DNA from 2 places in the Pseudomonas sp. KU26590 genome. Region 1 is predicted to be linked to the other one. Evidence: riboswitches for the same ligand, from Rfam matches in the RefSeq annotation. Region 1 holds a riboswitch; the other holds the start of a gene.
The links. A riboswitch is a leader RNA that binds a small molecule or an ion and turns the genes downstream of it on or off. The one in region 1 is predicted to bind cobalamin.

Region 1 (3,390 bases):
TCCATGCGCCGGCCACCGGCGGCACGGTCAAGCTCGACAGCCTCGACAAGCCGTATTGGCAAAAAGCCTGGCTGAATGCCAAGCGCGTTATCCAGCCATCGAACCTGGCCAAGCAATAGTCACCCTGATGCAATGTGTTCAATCGCTGTTGGCGGGCGAACACATGACCAGCGGCGCGAAGCCCGCGGCAAACACACCCCTCCGTGGGAGCCGGCTTGCAGGCGAACCTGATTCATCCCTCGCCGATGATGTGACTGCCTTGACCCCTTCGCCAGCAACCCGATATCTACGGATTGTGTGTACGCCACAGATGGTGGGCGTTACCGAGATCATTGTAGGAGCGCGCTTGCCCGCGAAAGATTTTGCCTGTGACACATCGGTCGCCTGAACCACCGCCTTCGCGGGCAAGCGCGCTCCTACAATGGGGCGTGGTTTACCGACTTCCGCATTGACCGCTGAACCTGCGGGAGCAAGCTTGCTGTCGAACGCATTCGTGCAGACGCTGCACTGTCGTGTGGCCCGACGCCTTCGCCAGCAAGCCGGCTCCTACGATCTCGCGTTTCAGGCAGGCACCGGCTTCTACGGTTTCGCACTCAAGCAGAGGCATGTGCGATCCCTTGATTGACGCTCTGGGGTCAACCCTCTAACCTTCGCGCCATGTTTCAGGTGCCCGGGACTAGGTTGGTCCAATGGGTGAAACAGGGAAGCCGGTGCGATTGCTTGTGCGATCAATTCCGGCGCTGCCTCCGCAACGGTAAATGAGTCAAGGCCACGCACAATGCCACTGTGTTCGCTGAACATGGGAAGGCGCCTGGCCTGCCACGGTTGTGGCAACTCATGAGTCCGGAGACCGGCCTGATCCATCGAACAGCATCACGGAGGGCGATGCTCTGCTGCAGGCCGGGCCTTGTCCGGTGCCTGCCGACAGTCTTTGCCTGTGCCCTCCGTTTGCCACACCTGCCCTCAAGCGGAGAGCTGAGATGAGCGAATCCCCCGAACGTGACGAACGCCACCTGGCGCGCATGCTGCGCAAAAAGGCGGTGATGGACGAGCGCATTTCCAGCGCGCCGAATGAATGCGGGTTACTGCTGGTCCTGACCGGCAACGGCAAGGGCAAAAGCAGCTCGGCGTTCGGCATGCTTGCCCGCGCCATGGGCCATGGCATGCAGTGCGGCGTCGTGCAGTTCATCAAAGGCCGCCACAGCACCGGCGAAGAGATGTTTTTCCGTCGCTTCCCCGAACAGGTGCGTTACCACGTCATGGGCGAGGGCTTTACCTGGGAAACCCAGGACCGCCAGCGTGACATCGCCGCCGCCGAAGCCGCCTGGGCCGTGACCCGGGAAATGCTCAAGGACCCCTCCATCGGCATGGTCGTGCTCGATGAGCTGAACATCGCCCTCAAGCACGGCTATCTGGACCTGGAGCAGGTGCTCATCGACTTGCAGGCACGTCCGCCGATGCAGCACGTGATTGTCACCGGGCGTGGGGCGAAGCAGGAATTGATCGACCTGTCCGACACCGTTTCCGAAATCGGCGTGGTCAAGCATGCCTTTCAGTCCGGTATCAAGGCCCAGAAAGGCATCGAACTGTGAGTGAGCGTCAACCCCGCCACTGCCCGGCAGTGCTGATCGCCGCGCCTGCGTCCGGTCAGGGCAAAACCACCGTCACCGCCGCACTCGCCCGTCTGCACCGCAATCAGGGGCGCAAGGTGCGCGTGTTCAAGTGCGGGCCAGACTTTCTCGACCCAATGATTCTCGAACGCGCCAGCGGCCGTCCGGTGTACCAACTGGACATGTGGATGATCGGCGAGGACGAAAGCCGGCGCCTGTTGTGGGAAGCCGCCGCCGATGCCGACCTGATCCTCATCGAAGGCGTCATGGGCTTGTTCGACGGCACGCCCTCCAGCGCAGACCTGGCCCGGCGTTTCGGCGTGCCGGTGCTGGGCGTGATCGACGGCACGGCCATGGCCCAGACCTTCGGCGCATTGGCGCTGGGATTGGCGCGGTATCAGCCGGATCTGCCGTTTGCCGGCGTGCTAGCCAATCGGGTTGGCACGGTGCGCCACGCGCAGTTGCTGGAAGGTAGCCTGACCGAAGGCCTGCGCTGGTACGGCGCGCTGTCGCGTGAGACTGACATCGAGCTGCCCAGCCGGCACCTCGGCCTGGTTCAGGCCAGCGAGCTGAATGATCTGGACATGCGCCTCGACGCTGCCGCCACCGCGCTGGCCAGCACCTGCGACGCCACATTGCCGCCGGTTGTGACCTTCACCGCGCCCGAGTTCGTTCCCGCCGAACCGCTGCTGGCGGGCGTGAAAATCGCCATCGCCCATGACGAAGCGTTCGCGTTTTTCTACGGCGCGAGCCTGGACCTGCTGCGGGAGATGGGTGCCGAACTGTCATTCTTTTCGCCGATCCGCGACCGTGAATTACCCGACGCCGACAGCCTGTATCTGCCCGGCGGCTACCCGGAATTGCACCACACGGCGCTGGCGGAAAACCACAGAATGCTCGCCGCCATTCGCGCGCACCACGCCGCCGGCAAACCCCTGCTGGCGGAGTGTGGCGGCATGTTGTATCTGCTCGATGCCCTGACCGATGTCGACGGCCACCGCGCCGAAGGGGTGGGCTTGCTCAAAGGCGAAGCCGTGATGCAAAAGCGTCTGGCGGCGTTGGCCCTGCAATCGGTCGAACTGCCGGAAGGCACGCTGCGCGGCCACACCTATCACCACTCCCTGACCAGCACCGAACTGACGCCGATCGCCCGCGGCCTCAGCCCCAATGGCGGGCGCGGCGCCGAAGCGGTGTACCGCGAAGGGCGCATGACCGCGTCGTACGTGCACTTTTACTTCCCCTCGAATCCCCAGGCGATGGCGGCGCTGTTTTTGCCATGAGCCCGCTCCCATGACTGACCACACCTTCACCGACCCGGAACGCGCGGCCGTTTACCGCGCCATTGCCGAGCGTCGCGACATGCGCCATTTCTGCGGTGGCACGGTGGCGCCCGAGTTGCTGGCCCGCCTGCTCGAAGCCGCTCACCACGCACCGAGCGTTGGTCTGATGCAGCCGTGGCGCTTCCTGCGCATCACTGATCAGGAATTGCGCGCGCAGATTCAGGCGCAGGTGGAGGAGGAGCGCATTCGCACCGCCGAAGCCCTGGGCGAACGGTCTGACGATTTCATGAAACTGAAGGTCGAGGGCATCAGTGACTGCGCCGAAGTACTGGTCGCCGCCTTGATGGACGACCGCGAGAAACACATTTTTGGCCGCCGCACCTTGCCGGAAATGGACATGGCCTCGCTGTCGTGCGCCATTCAAAACCTCTGGCTGGCAGCGCGTGCCGAAGGTCTGGGCATGGGCTGGGTATCGTTGTTCGATCCCCAGGCCCTGGCCG
Region 2 (3,390 bases), 1.9 Mb from region 1:
AAGACCGGTGCGCCCACCAGCGCCGTGATCACCCCGATCGGCAACACCTGACCCTTGATCAACGTGCGCGACAGCACATCGGCGGCGATCATGAACAGCGCGCCGATCAAGGCGCTGAGAGGCAACAACCGCGCATGGCGCACACCGGCCATCAGGCGCACCGCGTGGGGAATCACCAGACCGACGAAGCCGATGGAGCCGACGATCGACACCATCACCGCCGTCATCAGCGCGGCGGTCAGGATCAGCACGGCCTGCACCCGGCGCACCGGAATGCCCAGCGACGCGGCCGAATCGCTGCCGAACGTGAACGCATCCAGCGCGCGCCGATGCCACAGGCACACCAGCAAGCCGAGCACCACGACCGGTACCGACAGCGCCACCGACGACCAGCGCACGCCGCTGAGATTGCCCAGTAACCAGAACATGATTCCGCGGGCCTGCTCGGCATTGGCTGACTTGGTGATCAGGAAGGACGTCAGGGCGTTGAACAACTGGGACCCGGCGATGCCCGCCAGGATGATCTGGCCGGCAGCGGTCTGGCCCCGAGAGGCGCGGGCGAGCAGGGCGACCAGCGCGAAGGCAGCGATCGCCCCGGCAAACGCGCCGGTGGACAGGGAGATCGTCCCGGCGCCGATGCCGATGATCGCCACCAACACCGCGCCGGTCGAAGCGCCCGCGGAAATACCCAGCAAGTAAGGATCAGCCAGCGGGTTGCGCAGCAGCGATTGCAAGACCACGCCCGACACCGCCAGCCCTGCGCCGCAGGTGGCGGCAACGATGGCCCGGGTCAGTCGGTAATTCCAGACGATGCCCTCGTCGATAGGGTCGAGGGGATAGCCTGCGGCCCACAGCTTGTTGGCCAGGACCTGAACGATCACTGGCAGGCTGATCGACGTCTCGCCGATCGCCACGCCCGCCAGCACCGCGAGCGCCAACAACGCGATGGCCCAGGCACCATGCCCGAAGATTCGGACGACGCTGACGCGGGACATTCGCAATGACGTCATTGCGCTTGAGTGGCCTGGGCCAGTTGTTCGATACCGTCAAACAGCCGAACGCTGGACTCCATGGCGCTGGCGTCCATGATCACGATGCGATTGTTTTTCACCGCGTCCATGTTGCGTGTGACGGGGTCGGAGCGCAGGAACGCCAGCTTCTTTTCATGATCGTCAGCCGGGAAGCGGCGACGGTCCATGCGCGCGATGACCAGCACCGTCGGATTGGCCTTGGCGATGGTTTCCCAGCCCACGGTCGGCCATTCCTCGTCGGAGTCGATGACATTGCGCATGCCCAGGGTGTCGAGCATGAAGTTGGGAATGCCCTTGCGCCCGGCGACGTACGGGTCGACGTTGATGTCCGGGCTGGAGAACCAGAACACCGCCGAGACGGGTGGGGTGGCGTGGAGTTTTGCCTGCACCACAGCCCGGGCCAGCCGTGTCTGGTAATCGGCGATCAGTTGCTCGCCACGGTCCTGTACGTCGAAGATCTGCGCCAGATGACGCAGGCTTTTGTACAGCGTGTCGATGCGGAAGGCTTCGAGGCGCGTGCCGTCGGCGCCGACGCGGTTGTTCTTGCCCTCGCAGTCGGACGGCAGGATGTAGGCGGGAATGCCCAGATCGCGAAACTGCTCGCGTGTGCCGACGGCGCCCTGCGGCCCGACCATCCATTCAAACTGCACCGGGACGAAATCCGGGCGTTTGCCGATCACTGATTCAAAACTCGGCGCGTTGTCGGCCAGGCGCTCGATGCGGTCGTTGAGGGTTTGGTACTGGGGCAGGACGGGGTTGAACCACAGCGACGTGCCCACCACGTTCGGGCCCAGGCCGAGCGCATACAGCATCTCGGTGGCGGCCTGGCCGATGCTCACGGTTTTCTGCGGAGCGTGGTTGAAAGTCAGCGCTTGGCCGCAGTTGTCCACGGTCAAGGGGTAGACCGTTGACGCCGCCAGGGCGGCAGTGGGCAGTGTCAGCGTGACGAGCAGGGCGGCGAGGCGGCGCAGCGGCATGAACAGCGATCTCCAGAAAGCCTGAATACTGGGCGAAGCAGGCGCTGGAAAGTCCATCCCGACAGGCACACCACAGAAAAGGGCGAGCACAGCGTGCGCGCACGACGCGCAAACGGGAGTCCTTCCCCGGACACCCCGCCGGTGAATGAATATGCTGGCCGGCAGGTCTCCTGACTGGCGCTTCATTGCCTTGCTTCGGCCTTCCCGGAGTAACCCAGTGGCAAACAGGAAGCAGGGCTCGGCGCCTACAGTTGCGGGGACAGTTCCCTTCCAGCGCGCAGTACGCGCCTGGGGATTCCCTATTAATTCCGAGTGGAAACCGGCGGCGGCGATACTAAACGATTCGGCGGGTGGAGGCGAATGCAGTGGCGGGAAGGGGCGTTTTGCGGGCGGCACCGGGCTCATCATCTGCCCGAGCACTTGCGCAGATCCGGCACAGTACCCGATCCGTAGGAGCCGGCTTGCTGCGGGCCGCGATCGGACGAACGCGGTGTGTCAGGCTAAATGGCTGGCGGTGGCAGATCGCAATCGCGGGCAAGCGCGCTCCTACAATGGATCTCGGCAACGCGCGCAATCGTCGGCGCACACAAAATCCGTAGGAGCCGGCTTGCTGCGGGCCGCGATCGGACGAACGCGGTGGGTCAGGCTAAATGGCTGGCGGCCGCAGATCGCAATCGCGGGCAAGCGCGCTCCTACAATGGATCTCGGCAACGCATGCAATCGTCGGCGCACACAAAATCCGTAGGAGCCGGCTTGCTGGCGAATGCGTGGTGTCAGGCGACAGGAAGTTAACTGACCCACCGCGTTCGCCAGCAAGCCGGCTCCTACAGGCGTCGTCAGCCATTCCTTCGCGTCCGGCACCCGAAACCATGACCTACAACTTAAACGGCCAACCGACGATCTTCTTTGGCCGTGGTGTCGCGTAGGTCCGCACTTTCGAGGTCTTCAATCCCAGACGCACCAACGATTCCGCCAGTGCCACCGCTGCCGTGACGCCATCGACCACCGGCACGCCGGCGCGGTCGCGAATGAGTTGATCCAGCCCGGCCATGCCACCACAGCCCAGGCAGATCACTTCGGCCTTGTCCCGGGTCACCGCTTCGATGGCCTGCTCAAGGATCGCCTCAACCGCACGCTGCGGGGATTCCTCCAGCTCCAGCACGCTCATGCCGCTGGCCCGCACCGACGCGCAGCGTTCATACACGCCAGCCAGCTTCAGGCGGTCTTCGATCAAAGGAACGGTGCGGTCCAGCGTCGTGACCACCGCGTATTTATGCCCCAGCAACATCGCCAGGCTAGCCGCCGCTTCGGTGATGTCCACCACCGGTACGTCGAGCAATTCCTGCAAACCCTCGCGGCCATGCTCGCCGTAGCCGGCCTGA

Region 2: another riboswitch for cobalamin. It lies ahead of OKW98_RS16960 (ABC transporter substrate-binding protein); the one in region 1 lies ahead of cobO (cob(I)yrinic acid a,c-diamide adenosyltransferase).

Annotation. Positions count from the first base shown of each region.
Region 1 covers NZ_CP110644.1:1,970,345-1,973,734, forward strand. Annotated here, with positions in the region: gene OKW98_RS08870 (C40 family peptidase) at 1-119, shown strand, start outside; cobalamin riboswitch at 648-874, shown strand; gene cobO (cob(I)yrinic acid a,c-diamide adenosyltransferase) at 981-1,592, shown strand; gene OKW98_RS08880 (cobyrinate a,c-diamide synthase) at 1,589-2,890, shown strand; gene bluB (5,6-dimethylbenzimidazole synthase) at 2,901-3,390, shown strand, end outside.
Region 2 covers NZ_CP110644.1:3,857,826-3,861,215, reverse strand. Annotated here, with positions in the region: gene OKW98_RS16965 (FecCD family ABC transporter permease) at 1-995, opposite strand, end outside; gene OKW98_RS16960 (ABC transporter substrate-binding protein) at 1,007-2,008, opposite strand; cobalamin riboswitch at 2,151-2,347, opposite strand; gene OKW98_RS16955 (aspartate/glutamate racemase family protein) at 2,883-3,390, opposite strand, start outside.